Regions from separate parts of the Nocardiopsis sp. NPDC006832 genome, predicted to be linked through region 1. Evidence: riboswitches for the same ligand, from Rfam matches in the RefSeq annotation. Region 1 holds a riboswitch; the other holds the start of a gene.
The links. A riboswitch is a leader RNA that binds a small molecule or an ion and turns the genes downstream of it on or off. The one in region 1 is predicted to bind glycine.
Positions count from the first base shown of each region.

Region 2: linked by a shared signal. The riboswitch ahead of gcvT (glycine cleavage system aminomethyltransferase GcvT) and the one ahead of gcvP (aminomethyl-transferring glycine dehydrogenase) in region 1 are both predicted to bind glycine.

Region 1 is NZ_JBEYLC010000037.1:25,123-33,019, reverse strand. It holds gene ABZ717_RS18055 (threonine/serine exporter family protein) at 1-190, shown strand, start outside; gene ABZ717_RS18050 (DUF5999 family protein) at 387-575, shown strand; gene ABZ717_RS18045 (tetratricopeptide repeat protein) at 722-1,966, opposite strand; gene gcvP (aminomethyl-transferring glycine dehydrogenase) at 2,181-5,051, opposite strand; glycine riboswitch at 5,174-5,266, opposite strand; gene ABZ717_RS18035 (MerR family transcriptional regulator) at 5,394-5,882, opposite strand; gene ABZ717_RS18030 (bifunctional nuclease family protein) at 6,351-6,824, opposite strand; gene ABZ717_RS18025 (FHA domain-containing protein) at 6,995-7,540, opposite strand.
Region 2 is NZ_JBEYLC010000003.1:182,487-190,383, reverse strand. It holds gene ABZ717_RS02740 (L-serine ammonia-lyase) at 1-596, opposite strand, end outside; gene glyA (serine hydroxymethyltransferase) at 683-1,951, opposite strand; gene gcvH (glycine cleavage system protein GcvH) at 1,954-2,334, opposite strand; gene gcvT (glycine cleavage system aminomethyltransferase GcvT) at 2,500-3,612, opposite strand; glycine riboswitch at 3,760-3,860, opposite strand; gene ABZ717_RS02720 (penicillin-binding transpeptidase domain-containing protein) at 4,010-4,912, shown strand; gene ABZ717_RS02715 (3-deoxy-7-phosphoheptulonate synthase) at 4,992-6,053, opposite strand; gene ABZ717_RS02710 (AMP-binding protein) at 6,258-7,897, opposite strand, start outside.

The DNA of each region.
Region 1 (7,897 bases):
GATCGAGATGACCCAGGGCACAGCCGTGGCGGGGATGCTCAGTCTCGCCGAGGCCATCACGGTGGCGCTCGCGCTGGGCGCCGGGGTCAACCTCGGTGGCGAACTGGTCCGGGCCTTCCAGCGCGGTGGTCTGGCGGGTGCGGGGATGCGCAGTCGTCCGGCCGCCCGACGCACACGCGGCGGTTACTGATTCCCCGTGGGCGTGTCCGGGTTCGGACACGCCCACGACATTTCGGGGAGAACCTGCTCGCCGGGGCGGGAGTCTCACCTGTTGAGAGCGAACAACAGCAGAGCGGCACCTTTGTCATCGGCCTGAAACGACAACATCATGTGATGTCAGCCACTACTGTTGGCCTCAACCGGCACACGACCGAAAGGGTCCATCCATGTGCAGCCACAAGCCTTCCTGTCCCACCGCCGAGGAAACCGACCGCGAGGCGGCCCGCGTCGTCTCCAGCCACCCCGAACAGGGATGGAGTCTGCTCTGCAACGGCGTCGTCCTCTTCGACGACACCGGTGAACTCCTCCCCGACGGGGCGGTCGTGGCCCCGCACCGCCCCCGCGCCGCGGCCTGAAGCGACCGACCACCGGTCCTCGACCGGCACCCGGCCACGATTTCCACCGACCTCGTGGCCCCCACCGAATGTCCGATCCCCTGATCCCTCGACCTCTCCCGCCCGGGAACCGCGAAATCCCGGGCGGTGACGTGTGCGCGAACCGGTCAGGGACCGTCCGGCCAACCCTGGGGGAGCACGTCCTCCCCCATCGCCTCCGCGAGCCGACGCCGGAAGTCCGCGTGAACGTCCGGGCCCCACACCAGTTCGCTCGGGGCTCGCAGGGCCTGCTCCATGGCGGCGCGCAGCGCGGCCGGGCGTGACTCGCCCTCCACCACCGGCACCGCCAACAGGGCGTGCATCTGAGTCACCGTCGCGAAGAGCTCCCCGGCGAGCACGGACGCGCTGGAGGTCGCCACGGCCTCCTCCAGGTACCCCTCCCACCAGGGTTCGGGCGTCTCCTCACCGTCCTCGTCCCCGGCTTGGGCGAAGGAGCGGCGCAGCCGCCACCGCACTTCTTCGGCGGTCTCCGTGTCCCGGCTCTCCAACCCGGTACGCCAGGCCCGGGCCGCCTCGTCCGGTTCGCCCCGCAGGACCAACAGACCGGCCAGAAGCTCCACCGCGGCGCCCGAGGTGCGCGCCCGCGGGTGCGCCCCCTCGTCGGCGGTGCCCGGCTCGGCGACCCCGGCGACGTCGGAGATGGCCCGCTCCAGGTGGGTGGCGGCGCGCAACAGGCGCAGACCCGGGTCGTCTCCCACCGCCAGACCGCGCTCGACCGCCACGGAGGCGCCCTCCACCTGTCCTCGGTCCAACAGGCGCCCCGCCAGGTCCCTGGCGGCGTCCTGGACCGTGGTGGCGTGCAGACGGCTCATCGGTTCGCCTTCGGGCGGCAGTTCCAGCGCGGCCTCCCAGTGCTCCTCCGCCTCGGTGTGCTCACCCCGCGTTTCGGCCTCTCGCGCCAACCCGTAGCGGGCCACCGCGCCGTAGGCCGCGCCACCCGATCCCAGCAGCCGTTCCCACACCCGGGCGGCCTCACCGTGCGAGCCCTCCTGCTCCAGGGACAGCGCCAGGTGGTAGGCGGCTCGTGGCGCGTAACGCGCGTCCCCGGTGGACAGCGCCCGACGGGCGGCCTCACGCGCGGCGGCCAGGTCGCCGCGCTGGTCTTGGACCACGGCCAGCCCCAACAGGGCCCGTGCCCGCACCCTGGGATGCGGGTCGGCCGTGACCGCCTGCTGGTAGAGCTTGGCGGCGCGTTTGAGGTGCCCGTTCTCGGCCAGGTCGCGGGCCCGATCGCACAGGTCGGCGGCGTCCCCGCCACCGGTTCCGGTGTCCTCGACGTCTTCGGGGTCGATGGCCTGGGGCTGCGGGTCCGAGGGTCCAGGGCGTGCGGAAGATCCGGACGTCGTGGTCATGGTGTGCGACTTTCCGTGGGGGCGAGGATCACGCGGTGGGCGGCGCGAGTGTTCTGCTCGCCGTAACTCTAACCTGCCGGTCGATGACGAGAGCTGCGCCCTGGTAGTGGATGTCGCGTGTCGCCCCACCCGAAGCGATGCCTTTACGTTGTAGATTCGCTATGGTCCGAAAAGAGCGGAGCGCCGACCGAAGCCGACACCCCGCTCACCACCCTCAGAGCTCGAAGGCCTCCGGCGGCGGGCAGGAGCAGACCAGGTTGCGGTCACCGTAGGCCTGGTCGATCCGACCGACCGGCGGCCAGTACTTGTCCTGGCGCAGCGACGGCAGCGGGTAGGCGGCTTCGGAGCGCGTGTAGCCGCGGCCCCACTCGTCGGCGGTCAGCGCCTCCGCGGTGTGCGGAGCGCCCCACAGCGGGTTGTCCTCGGCGCCCCACTCCCCCTTGGCCACCTTATCGATCTCACCGCGGATGGCGATCATCGCCTGGATGAACCGCTCCAACTCGGCGAGATTCTCGCTCTCGGTCGGCTCCACCATGAGCGTGCCGTTGACCGGGAAGGACATGGTCGGCGCGTGGAAGCCGTAGTCCATCAGCCGCTTGGCGACGTCCTCGTTGCTGATGCCACTGGTCTTCTGCAACGGACGGATGTCGATGATGCACTCATGCGCCACCAGTCCGCCCGCACCGGTGTACAGGACCGGGTAGTAGGGCTCCAGGCGCTTGGCGATGTAGTTGGCCGAGAGCACCGCGGTCTCGGTGGCCGAACGCAGCCCCTTCTCCCCCATCATGCGCACGTACGCCCAGGAGATCGGCAGGATGCCCGCCGAACCGAACGGCGCCGCCGAGACGGGACCGACCCCGGTGTGCGGGCCGGCCTCCGGCTGGCCCGGGTGGTTGGGCAGGAAGCCCGCCAGGTGCGAACGAACCGCGACCGGACCCACGCCCGGGCCGCCGCCGCCGTGCGGGATGCAGAAGGTCTTGTGCAGGTTCAGGTGGCTGACGTCGGCGCCGAACTCGCCCGGCTTGGCCCAACCCACCAGGGCGTTCAGGTTGGCCCCGTCGACGTAGACCTGGCCTCCGGCCTCGTGCACCAGGCGGCACACCTCGGTGATGGTGTCCTCGTACACACCCGCGGTGGAGGGGTAGGTGACCATGATGGCCGCCAGCTCCTCGCGGTGCTTGTCGGTCTTGGCGCGCAGGTCGTCCAGGTCGACGTTGCCGTCGTCGTCACAGGCCACCACGGACACACGCATGCCCGCCATGACGGCGCTGGCGGCGTTGGTGCCGTGCGCCGAACTGGGGATCAGGCACACGTCCCGGTGGGCCTGCCCGCGCGAGCGGTGGTAGCCGCGGATGGCGAGCAGGCCGGCGAGCTCACCTTGGGAACCGGCGTTGGGCTGTAGGGACACCGCGTCGTAGCCGGTGACCTCGACCAGCCAGGCCTCCAGGTCGCGGATGAGCGCCACGCTGCCGGCCGCCTGGTCCATCGGGGCGAACGGGTGCAGCCCGGCGAACTCGGGCCAGGTGATGGGCTCCATCTCGGCGGTGGCGTTGAGCTTCATGGTGCACGAGCCCAGCGGGATCATCGTGCGGTCCAGCGCCAGGTCCCGGTCGGCCAGACGGCGCATGTAACGCAGCAACGAGGTCTCACTGCGGTGGGTGTTGAAGACCTCGTGGGTGAGGTAGTCGACGCCGCGCGTCAGGTCCGCGGGCAGGCGGTCGGCGGACTCGTCCACCGTCACCGGGCCGCGCTCGGCACCACGGTCGGCCTCGCCGAAGGCGGCCAGGACCTTGCCCAGGGTGTCCACGCCGGTGGTCTCGTCCACGCTCAGACCGACCGTGTGCTGGTCGGTGGCGAGCAGGTTGACGCCGGACTCCAGTGCCCGCTCCACGACGCGGTCGGCGCTGGGCACGCGCACGCGCAGGGTGTCGAAGTACGCGCCGTGGACGACCTCGAAGCCGCGCTTGGTGAGCGCGTCGGCCAGGGACGCGGTGCGGGTGTGCACCTGACGGGCGATGGCCCGCAGCCCGTCGGGGCCATGGTAGACGGCGTACATGCCGGCCATGATCGCCAGCAGTACCTGGGCGGTGCAGATGTTGCTGGTGGCCTTCTCCCGACGAATGTGCTGTTCACGGGTCTGCAGGGCCAGACGGTAGGCGGGTCTGCCGACGTTGTCGACGGACACCCCGACCAGACGACCGGGCAGCTGCCGGCGCAGCTTCTCGCCCACGGACATGTAACCGGCGTGCGGGCCGCCGAAGCCGAGCGGCACACCGAAGCGCTGGGTGGAACCCACCGCGATGTCCGCGCCCAGTTCACCGGGGCTGCGCAGCAGGGTCAGGGCGAGGATGTCGGCGGCGACCACGGCCAGCGCGCCGCGCTCGTGCGCCTGCTCGATGACCGCGCTCGGGTCGCGGACCACACCGCTGGAGGCCGGGTACTGGACCAGGACTCCGAAGGCCTCGCCCTCGGGCAGGCCCTTGGTCAGGTCGGCGACGACGACCTCGATGTCCAGGGGCTCGGCGCGGGTGCGCAACACCTGCAGGGTCTGCGGGAAGACGTCGGCGTCCACGACGAAGACGTCGCTCTTGACCTTGGAGGCGCGTCGGGCCAGGGTCATGGCCTCGGCCGCGGCGGTCGCCTCGTCCAACAGCGAGGCGCCGGTGATGGGCAGACCGGTCAGGTCCGAGACCGCGGTCTGGAAGTTGAGGAGGGCCTCCAACCGGCCTTGGGAGATCTCCGGTTGGTAGGGCGTGTACGCGGTGTACCAGGCCGGGTTCTCCATGATGTTGCGCAGGATGACCGGCGGGGTGAGCGTGTCGTAGTAGCCCAGGCCGATGAGTGTGGTGTGGGGGCGGTTGCGACCGGCCAACTCCCGCAGCTCGGCCAGGGCCTCGGCCTCTCCCGCGGCCTCGGGCAGGGCCAGCGGGGCGCTCTGCCCGGGGCCGGTGAGGATGGACTCGGGCACGGCGGCGCTCATGAGCTCGGTCGTGGAGCCGTAGCCCACGGTCTTGAGCATCTCCGCCGTCTCGGTGGGCGTGGGGCCGATGTGCCGGTCGGCGAAGACCCGGGCGGGTGCGCCCATGGTCGAGGCGTTCGACGGGTCAGTCACGGAGACCTCCTGGTGACAGGGCCGATTCGATCGGCGGTGTTCCTCACGGTCTCCCCCTCTGTCACCGGGCACGACGATGCCGGCTCCAGAGCGGCCTCCTTCGCGCGGTCCATGGTGCCTGAGAGGTTACTGGGGAGTATTGCCCCGTCGGCGCCCCGTAGCGTCGGGGTCTCTCCCGCGCGATATCAAAAGCCTGCTGACGCTCTGTACATGTATCCAAGCAGGGAGAAATGTCGGTTTTCACCCCTGTTGTGGTTACGAAGGTACTCGATCGGACTCCGGAACGAGGAGCCAGGGCACACCTTCGTACCGCTCTCAACCGGTACGGCGTTCACGTCGCCGACGGGCCAGTTCGTCGACGGGTCGGGGGTCCGGGGTGGGAAGGTCGGAACGGGCCTCGGCCGGGACGACCCCCAGCGCCTCCTCCAGCTCACGGGCCACGTTCGCCAACGCCAACCCGAACATGCCCTGGCCCCGCTGCATGAGGTCGACGACCTCGTCGGGGGAGGTGCACTCGTAGACGCTCACACCGTCGCTCATCAGGGTGATGCGGGCCAACTCCCCGGCGGGACGGCCGCGCAGGTGGTCGACGGCCGTGCGGATCTGCTGCAGGGAGATCCCGGTGTCCAGGAGACGCTTGGCCACCTTCAGCATCAGGATGTCCGGAAGACTGTACAGCGGGGCGTTTTCGGCTCCTGTGCGCACGCTCGGCTCCACCAGGCCGGTTCTGGCCCAGTAGTCGAGCTGTCGATAGGTGATCCCGGCGGCCGTACACGCCGCTGGGCCCCGATACCCGACGTCCATAGGCAGCGCCATCACGTCCTCTTCGCACAGTAGGCCCTGCTGCCCCGCTAGCCGCAGCGCAGACCGCCTGTCATGGGGATCCCGCTTGCCGCTCGCTACCGCCACGCCGACCTCCGGCTTCTCGTCCCACGGCGGCATCGACAGGGGAAGGTCCACTCAGGGAATGGGCGCGCCGCAGGTTCCACAGCACTGACGGTAGGGCGACGCCAAGGCAGCGTCAACGAAGCCGCCCGGCGCGTCGCCAAGTACGCGCGGTGACGGCTCCGACCCACCCGTACGTCCGATGCCCCGAGGAGACCGGGCCTTTTCGGTTGTGGTCGCCGCGTCCATTCCCTCATCCCAATCTACCACTGACCCCGATAATGAAGTCGCAGGTCACAGCCGTGTCCTCGGCCTCATGGGCCGATGGGCCCGCTCGGGCAAGGAAGAGGGGCCCACGCCGTGCGCGGGCCCCGCCCTTGCGATCTCTCAGGTACTGCGTCGACCGAAGTCCTCGGGCGAGATGTTGTCCAGGAACTCCCGGAACGCCTCGACCTGGTCCTCCTGCTCGTCGGGTATCGGCATCCCCGCCTCGTCGATCACGTCCTCGTGCGCGTAGATCGGGGTTCCGGTCCGCAGGGCCAGGGCAATGGAGTCGGAGGGTCGTGCACTGACCTCGACACCATTGCTGAAGACCAGTTCGGCGTAGAAGATGCCATCGCTCAGCCCCGTGATCCGTACCGTTTCCAGGCCGGTCTCCAGGGCGTCGAGCACGTCCCGAAACAGGTCGTGCGTGAGAGGTCGGGCGGGCGCGACCCCCTGTTGGGCCAAGGCGATGGCGGTGGCCTCCACCCCGCCGATCCAGATCGGCAGGTAGCGGTCACCCTCGGATTCCTTGAGCAGGACAATCGGTTGGTTCGAAGGCATCTCAACCCGGACGCCGACGACCTCCATGTGCTTCACAGCGTCTCCGTCCCACGAGTCGTCATGCCGGCTGGGCGCTCGTCCCTGCTCCCCCGTCGGATCAGGACCCGAGGGCGAAATCGGCACCCTTCGTTACAAAGCTCTCCGGAGGTGGAGGGCCGCAAACCTCTTCGGCCCTCCCACCCCCGTCGACCGTGGTCACCGATCCGTCATCGGCGGGGCTTGGTCAGCAGGATCATCCGGAACTTGCCGATCTGGATCTCGTCCCCACCACCCAGCTCGGCCTCGTCCACCGGTTCCCGGTTGACGTAGGTGCCGTTGAGACTACCGACGTCACGGACCCCGAACCCGTTACCCCTGCGGAAGAACTCCACGTGGCGTCGGGAGACGGTGACGTCGTCCAAGAAGATGTCGCTGTTGGGGTGGCGCCCGGCGGTGGTCACGTCGCTGTCCAGCAGGAAACGACTTCCGGCGTTGGGGCCACGGCGGACCACGAGTAGCGCGGTGCCCGGGGGCAACGCATCGGCACTGGCGGGGTCGTCGCCGCCGAGATCCTCACCCGCTTCCTCATCCTCCAGGGCCTGTATCCCGGAGATGGAGATGGTGGAGGTGACGTCCCCTCCACCGGACTCCCCGCCCGTGTTGGACGGCGGATTCTGCTGGTCGGCCCTGCGGAGGGGAGTTCCACAGTGGGAGCAGAAACGGGCATCATCCGCAACGGCGTGACCGCACTGCGTGCAGTAAACGCTCGACATAGGTCGGCTCGGCCTCCTACCGCACGGGGCGGTGCTTGATTCGGCTGATCGGTGGCGCGTTCCGGCTCGCCGGACGGACACTGTGCCCGCTCAACGTCCGGAACACGGTGAGACGTTCCGCTTTCGCGGCAACGGATCGTCCCACACGGTCGGTCGCTAGGTCTCATCCCCTATGTTCTGCCCCTTGTCACCCCGACGGACGTCCGCCGTTGCCGGAACCCCTTGTGTCGATGGTGACGAGATGCTTCAGGGAACACTCGACTTTAAACCATATCCCTGTCCAGACAGGGTTTCGCTCCCCCGTGGCCCGCCGCGCGGCCCCGTGACACGGGCGTGCGACGGACTCGATGGAGGCGG
Region 2 (7,897 bases), on a different contig from region 1:
AACACGAGGGCGCTGATCGACATGCCGGTCCGTTCGCACAGCTCCAGCAGTTCCTCGGCGGAGGAGAAGGGGTAGGGCAGTTCGGTGTCGTCGGCCTTGATCCGGTCCGCGCCCGCGGCCCGCTCGTCCACGACGAACCCGCCGCCCACGGAGTAGTACACCTTGGCGGCCAGCTCCACCCCGACGGAGTCCAGGGCCACGAACCGCATCCCGTTCGGGTGGTCGGGCAGGCTCTCCTTGCGACGGAAGTCCACGTCCACGGCCGGATCGAACGTGACCACCGGGCCGTCGGGGCCGCCCAGACGCAGGGTCCGGGAGGAGCGGACCTCTTCGACGAGCAGGGGGACCGCGTCCACGTCCACCCCCTCGGGGGTGTGCCCCATCAGTCCCAGGATCACGGCGGTGTCGCTGCCGTGCCCCTTACCGGTGAGCGCCAGCGAGCCGTACAGCTCGACTCGCACGTGCGCGACCCGGTCGAGTGGACCGTCGTCGGCCAACCTCGACACGAAGGTCGTCGCGGCCTTCATCGGACCGACGGTGTGCGAACTGGACGGTCCGATACCGATCTTGAACAGGTCGAAGGTGCTGATGGCCATGGCTGTCCTCCTCGTTGAGCACAGGGTTCGGGCCGTGGGGGATGACGCCGTGCGGGCCCGACCGGGCCCACACGGCGGGAACGCCGCTACAGGTTCGGATAGAGCGGTCGCTTGGCGGCCAGGGTGTCGACCCGCGCGCGCAGGGCGGCGATGTCCCGCTCCGGTTTGAGGGTCTCGGCGATGACGTCGGCGACCTCGCGGAAGTCGTCCTCGTCGAAGCCTCGGGTGGCCAGGGCCGGGGTGCCGACCCGAAGGCCCGAGGTGACCATCGGTGGGCGCGGGTCGTTGGGCACCGCGTTGCGGTTGACCGTGATGCCGACCTCGTGCAGCAGATCCTCGGCATCCTGGCCGTTGATCGGCGAGTCCACCAGGTCCACCAGGACGAGGTGGACGTCGGTGCCACCGGTGAGGACCTTGACGCCCGCCTCGGTCGCGTCCGGCCGGGTCAGGCGCTCGGCGAGGATGCGGGCACCGGCGACGGTGCGACGCTGACGCTCGGCGAACTCCTCGCTCGCGGCGACCTTGAACGAGACCGCCTTGGCCGCGATCACGTGCTCCAGCGGACCGCCCTGCATGCCGGGGAACACCGCGGAGTTGATCTTCTTGGCCAGCTCGGCCTTGGTCATGATCATGCCGCCGCGCGGACCACCCAGGGTCTTGTGCGTGGTGGTGGTGACCACGTCGGCGAACGGCACCGGGTTGGGGTGCAGTCCGGCCGCGACCAGACCGGCGAAGTGCGCCATGTCGACCATGAGCAGGGCGTCGACCTCGTCGGCGATCTTACGGAACCGCTCGAAGTCCAGCTGACGCGGGTAGGCGGACCAGCCCGCGACGATCATCTTCGGACGGTGTTCCTTGGCGAGGGCGGCGACCTCGTCGTAGTCGACGGTGCCGTCCTCGTCGCGCACGTGGTAGGCCACGGCGTTGAGGATCTTGCCGGAGTAGTTGATCCGCATGCCGTGGGTGAGGTGACCACCGTGGGCCAGGTCCAGACCGAGGATGGTGTCGCCCGGCTTGAGCAGGGCGAAGTACACCGCGGTGTTGGCCTGGGCGCCCGAGTGCGGCTGCACGTTGACGTGCTCGGCGCCGAAGAGCTCCTTGGCGCGGTCGATCGCGAGCTGCTCGATCACGTCGACGTGCTCACAGCCGCCGTAGTACCGGCGGCCCGGGTAGCCCTCGGCGTACTTGTTGGTCAGGACCGTGCCCTGGGCCTCCAGAACCGCCTGGGGGGCGAAGTTCTCCGAGGCGATCATCTCAAGGGTGTCGCGCTGTCGGCCCAGCTCGGCGTCGACCGCCGCGGCGACCTCGGGGTCCAGCTCGCTCAGGGTCTGGTTGAGCAGGTTGTCGCTGGTCATCTTCAGTTCTCGCCTTCGATCAGCTTGGTGTACTCCGCGGCGGAGAGCAGGTCCGTGGGTTCCTCGGACACCCGGACCTTGAACAGCCAACCGCTCTCGTAGGGGTCGGAGTTGATCGTCTCGGGCGCCTCTTCGAGGGCCTCGTTGATCTCGGTGACCTCACCGTCGACCGGCGAGAAGATCTCACTGACGGACTTGGTGGACTCGACCTCGCCGGCCGGGTCGTCCGTGTTGACCTCTTCCCCGACGGTGGGGGCCTCGACGAAGACGATGTCGCCCAGCGACTCGGCCGCGAACGCGGTGATGCCGACGGTGGCCACCCCGTCCTTGATCACGACCCACTCGTGTTTGGCGGTGTAACCCAGCTCCGTGGGAACGCTCACTTCAACTCTCCTTGGAGATGCTCGTCCTTTGTGTGCCGTGCGCCCGTCGGACGCGCCGGCCCGACCCGACCTACGCCTGGTCACGCCCCGACCGTTCCGGTCCCTCGTGGGGATCCGGGTGGTGGCGCGCGCAGGTCCTGCGGGGGTCCGAAGGGGACCCCGCTCCTACGACTTCCGCTGGTAGAACGGAAGTTCGACCACGTCGACCTCCTCACCGCGGCCGCGCACGTCGACGGTGAACGTGCCGGTCGTGGTGTCGAGGTCGCCGTCCACGTAGGCCATGGCGATGGGGCGGCCCAGGGTGGGGGAGGGGGCGCCACTGGTGATGGTTCCGACGACGGCGCCGTCGCGCAGGACGTCCTGGCCCTTGCGCAGCGGGCGGCGGCCGCGGGCGACGAACCCGACCAGGCGCCGGGCGCGCGCGGTGCGCGATGCCTCCTCAAGGGCGGCGCGGCCTACGAAGTCGCCCTTCTCGAACTTGACCACGCGGCCCAGTCCGGCGTCGAAGGGGGTGAGCGCGGCGGTGAGTTCCTGGCCGTAGAGCGGCATCCCGGCCTCCAGGCGCAGGGTGTCGCGGGCCGACAGCCCGGCGGGGACCAGCCCGTGCTCGGCGCCGGCGGCCATGAGGGCGGCCCAGATCTCGGGTGCCTTGTCGGAGGGCCTGATGAAGATCTCGAAGCCGTCCTCGCCGGTGTAGCCGGTGCGGGCCAGCAGTACGGGGACCCCGGCGACGCTGTGCGAGTAGCCGGCGAAGTAGCGGATCTCGTCCAGGTTCGCGTCGGTGAGCGGGGCGAGGATCTCGACGGCCTTGGGGCCCTGCAGGGCGATGAGGGAGTAGTCCGCGGACTCGTCGACGACCTCGACGTCGAATCCGACGGCGCGCTCGGCCAGGGCGGAGGCGACCACCGGGACGTTGATCGCGTTGGCCACGACGAGGAACTCCTCCTCGGCCAGGCGATACACGATGAGGTCGTCGAGGACGCCGCCGTCCTCGGCGGTGAGCATGGTGTAGCGGGCGCGGCCGACCTTGAGCTTGGACAGGTGGCCGGCCAGGGCGTTGTCGAGGGCCTGGTCGGCCTGCGGGCCGCTCAGACGGATCTCACCCATGTGGGAGAGGTCGAAGAGCCCGGCGGCCTCGCGGACCGCGGTGTGTTCGGCGGTCTCGCTGCCGTAGCGCAGCGGCATGAGCCAGCCGGCGAAGTCGACGAGGGTGGCCCCGGCCTCTTCGTGGGTCTTGTGCAACGCCGTCAGACGGGGCGTGGAGGTGGACTCTGACATGGGCACTCCCGAGAGGATGGGCGTCGATTGTTGCGTTGAGGCGTTGCCATCCTCCCCCTCTGTCATGGGTGCCTGAGAGCTTCGCCACGCATGTGGTGTGGCTTGCACCTTCGGCGAGGGAACGTCGTCCCTGCTTTCCAGAGTGGTCTCGCCCGTACGGTCCGTGTGCCTGAGAGGTTGTCTGTGGGGAGGGATTGCTCCTTCGGCGGCCCGCGTTGGTTACGTGGGCGCTCTCCCGTACGGGGTCAGCAACGGGTTCAGCCTAGCAGCGGCGACACAGGGCTCCCAAGAGTGGCCGACGGGTTGTGGATCGACTCTTCGGAAGGTGGGGGACCGGAACGGGATCATGACCTAGCTTGGGATCGGACGTTCCCTCGAACACCGCTGGAGGAGCCGAGTGCGTACCGACACCGTTCCCATCCGTTCTCCCAGGACGGTCCGCTTCGCCCTGGCCGCCACCGGTTCCGTTCTCACCCTCGTGGCGGGCGTCGCGTGCTCGGGTGGTGGGGCCGAACCCGAGGCGGACCGGCCTGCTCGGCCGGACCAGAGCGGCACCCCGATCGCGTTCGGTGACCTGGAGGCGGTGGAGCGCCCCGAGCTCGCTTCGCTGCTGGACGAGGCGGGGGTGGAGGGCACCTTCGTGCTCCACGACGTGCGGGAGGGTTCCGTGACCGTGGTGGGCGCCGAGCAGGCCCGCGAACGGGTGGTTCCGGCGTCCACGTTCAAGCTCCCGAACACGCTCATCGCCCTGGAGACGGGTGTGGTGTCCGACCTCGACGAGGTGGTCTCCGACGGGGGCGAGGACGAGCTGAGTCTGCGCGAATCCCTGCCCACCCCCGACGTGTCGTTGCACCAGGAGGTCGCCGAACGCATCGGTCACGACCGGATGTCCACCTGGGTGGACCGTTTCGACTACGGCAACCGCAAGGTGGGCGAGGACGGCGAACCGGGCCGGTTCTGGGTGGACGGTCCGCTGGAGATCACCGCGGTGGAGCAGACCACGTTCCTGGCGGCGCTGGCCCGCGCCGACCTGCCGGTGGAGGTGGAGCACCAGGAGGCACTGCGGGAGATGCTGGAGATCGAACGCGGCGGCGACTACGCCCTGTACGGGCGGACCGGTCTCGGCGCGGAGGCCGATTCGGTGCCGGGCTGGTGGGTCGGTTGGGTGGAGAACGGGGATGACCTGCACACGTTCGCGTTGCGTCTGGACGAGGACACCGACCCCGGGCTGCGCGAGTCGCTGGGACGCGACTTCCTGGTGGAACTCGACGTGCTCCCGCCGAGCGCCGCGGGTGCCTGAACGGTCCCGTGGACGCGGAAAGGGGGCTCGGCACGGATGTTCCGTGTCGAGCCCCCTTCCACGTCGTGGGGGACGAGGGTCAGGCGGCGTTCTTGCGGCGCCGGCGCACGGCCTCGGCGAGGTTGGTCAGCACACCCTCGGTGGTCTCCCAGCCCATGCACTTGTCGGTGATGGACTGGCCGTAGGTCAGCGCGGCCGGGTCCCCGAGCTTCTGGGCGCCCTCCTCGATGAAGCTCTCCAGCATCACGCCGATGATCCCCTTCTGGCCCTCGGCGACCTGGTCGGCGATCTCCTGGGCCACACCCACCTGGCGGACGTGGTCCTTGCCGCTGTTGGCGTGGCTGGCGTCGATCATCAGCCGCGGAGGCAGACCGGCCCCGCCGATGACCTCTAGGGCGGCGCCCACCGAGGCCGGGTCGTGGTTGGGGCCGCTACGTCCGCCGCGCAGGATGACGTGGCAGTCCGGGTTGCCCTGGGTCTCCACGACCGAACCGGCACCGCTGGGGTCCACACCGAAGAAGGTGTGCGAAGCGGAGGCCGCGCCCACGGCGTCCACTGCGACCTGCACGTCACCGTCGGTGCCGTTCTTGAACCCGACGGGGGTGCTCAGACCGCTGCTCAACTGACGGTGCACCTGGCTCTCGGTGGTGCGGGCGCCGATGGCGCCCCAGGACACCACGTCGGCGATGTACTGCGGGGTGATCGGGTCGAGGAACTCGGTCCCGGCGGGCAGCCCCAGCGCGTTGATGTCCAACAGGAGCTTGCGGGCGGTGCGCAGACCACGGTGCACGTCGTAGGTGTCGTCCAGCCCCGGGTCGTTGATCAGACCCTTCCAACCCACGGTCGTGCGGGGCTTCTCGAAGTACACGCGCATGACCACGCACAGGTCCGCGCTGATCGACGGCACCAGCTCGGCCAGGCGGTTCGCGTAGTCCATGGCGGACTCGGTGTCGTGCACCGAACACGGGCCGACGACGACCAGCAGACGGTCGTCCTCCCCGTCCAGGACGCGCTTGACCTCGGCGCGCGAGCTCTCGACCAAGGCGGTGCTCTCGTCGCCGAGCGGAAGTTCCGCGAGCAGGTCCCGGGGCGCGATGAGCGGCTTGTAACTCGCCACCCGTGTGTCATTGGTGCTCGTCATCGTTTCCCTGTTCCCGTCCGGTCGTTTTGTTGCGGTACTGAAACCGTAGCGCGGCACATCGGTGCCGGCGTGGTGACGTGAGTCATTCCACCGGTTCGCGGGGATGGGAAAGGACACATTTGCGCAATTGCCCGAACTCCGTCTCATGTTCTGAGACGAAAAGGCGCGGGTGCGATTATTCGGAACCTCGCGGGTGGGGAGGGATCATTCCTTCAACCCGGGGAGGTCCTCCTCCCAGAACTCACGTGGGTTGCGTGTGCCGTCGGTGACCGTGCCGCGTTCGGACTCGGCCCGGCGCAGGTGCACCCGTCGGATCTTACCCGAGTGGGTCTTGGGCAGGACTCCGAACTCCAGGCGGCGGACCCGCTTGTGCGGTGAGAGTCGATCGCGCGCGTACTGCAGGATGGCCCGCGCGCTCTCGGAGTCGGGTGCCACCCCGTCGACCGTGGTCACGTACGCCTTGACCACCGCCAGTCGCAGGGGATCGGGGGAGGGCACCACGGCCACCTCCGCCACGTATTCGTGTTCGACCAGAACGCTTTCCAGCTCGAATGGTGAGATGCGGTAATCCGAGGCCTTGAACACGTCGTCGATTCGGCCGATATAGGTAATGTGACCGCGAGAATCCACGGAGGCGATGTCCCCGGTGCGGTACCGGCCCGTGCGGGTGCTCCGGCGGGTGCGTTCGGGATCGTCGGAGTAACCGCGCATCGCGCCCACGGGGGCGTTGCCCAGGTCCACACAGATCTCGCCGGTGTCGGAGGGTTCCTCGGTGGTCGGGTCGATGATCGAGATGTCGTATCCGGGCAGCGCGCGGCCCATGGAACCGGTGACCACCGGCTGTCCGGGGCCGTTGCCGATGAGCATGGTCGTCTCGGTCTGCCCGAACCCGTCGCGCACGGTGATCCCCCACGCCTCCTGGAAGCGGTGGATCACCTCGGGATCGAGCGGTTCACCCGTGGCCACGGCCTCGCGCAGGTTCACCCGATACGCCCCGGGGTCGGCCTGGGCCAGCATCCGCCACACCGTGGGCGGAGCGCACAGGGTGTCCACCCCGCGCCGCACCAGCGCGTCGAGGAATCTCTCGGAATCGAACGCGGCCTGCTTGACCACGAGCACGGTCGCCTCCGCGTTCCACGGGCCGAAGAAGCTGCCGAAGGCGTGCTTGGCCCACCCGGGCGCGGACACGTTGAGGTGGATGTCCCCCGGCCGGACCCCCTGCCAGTACATGGTGGACAGGTGCCCGATGGGATAGGAACTCTGAGTGTGGGTGACCGGTTTTGGCGCGGTGGCGGTCCCCGAGGTGAAGTACATCAGCAGGGGATCGCCGGCGGCGGTGGGTCTGGGCTGCTGGAATTCCAGCCCGGCGTGTTCGGAGTCGGGGTAGCTGAGCCAGCCGTCCATGTAGCCCACGCAGATCCGCGTCCAGTGACCCCTCAACGGGTCGAAGCGTTCGGTCTCGGTGGGAGAGCAGACCACGTGCGAGATCTCGCCTCGGTCCAGCCGATCCACCAGGTCGCCCTCCGCGAGCGCCGGCGAGGTGGGACAGACCACCGCTCCCAGCTTGATCGCGGCCAGCGTGATCTCCCACAGTTCGACCTGGTCGCCCAAGGCCACCATGATCCGGTCGCCGGGGTGGACCCCCTGCGAGAGCAGCCAGTTGGCGACCTGGTCGGAGCGCTCGGACAACCGCCGGTAGGTGTGGCGGGTCTCGGTGCCGTCCTCCTCCACCAGCCACAACGCCGTCCGGTCCGGCCGGGTCGTCGCCACGTGGTCGAAGTGGTCGAGCGCCCAGTTGAAGTGTTCGGGCCGGGGCCAGGCGAATTCGCGTCGGACGGTCTCCT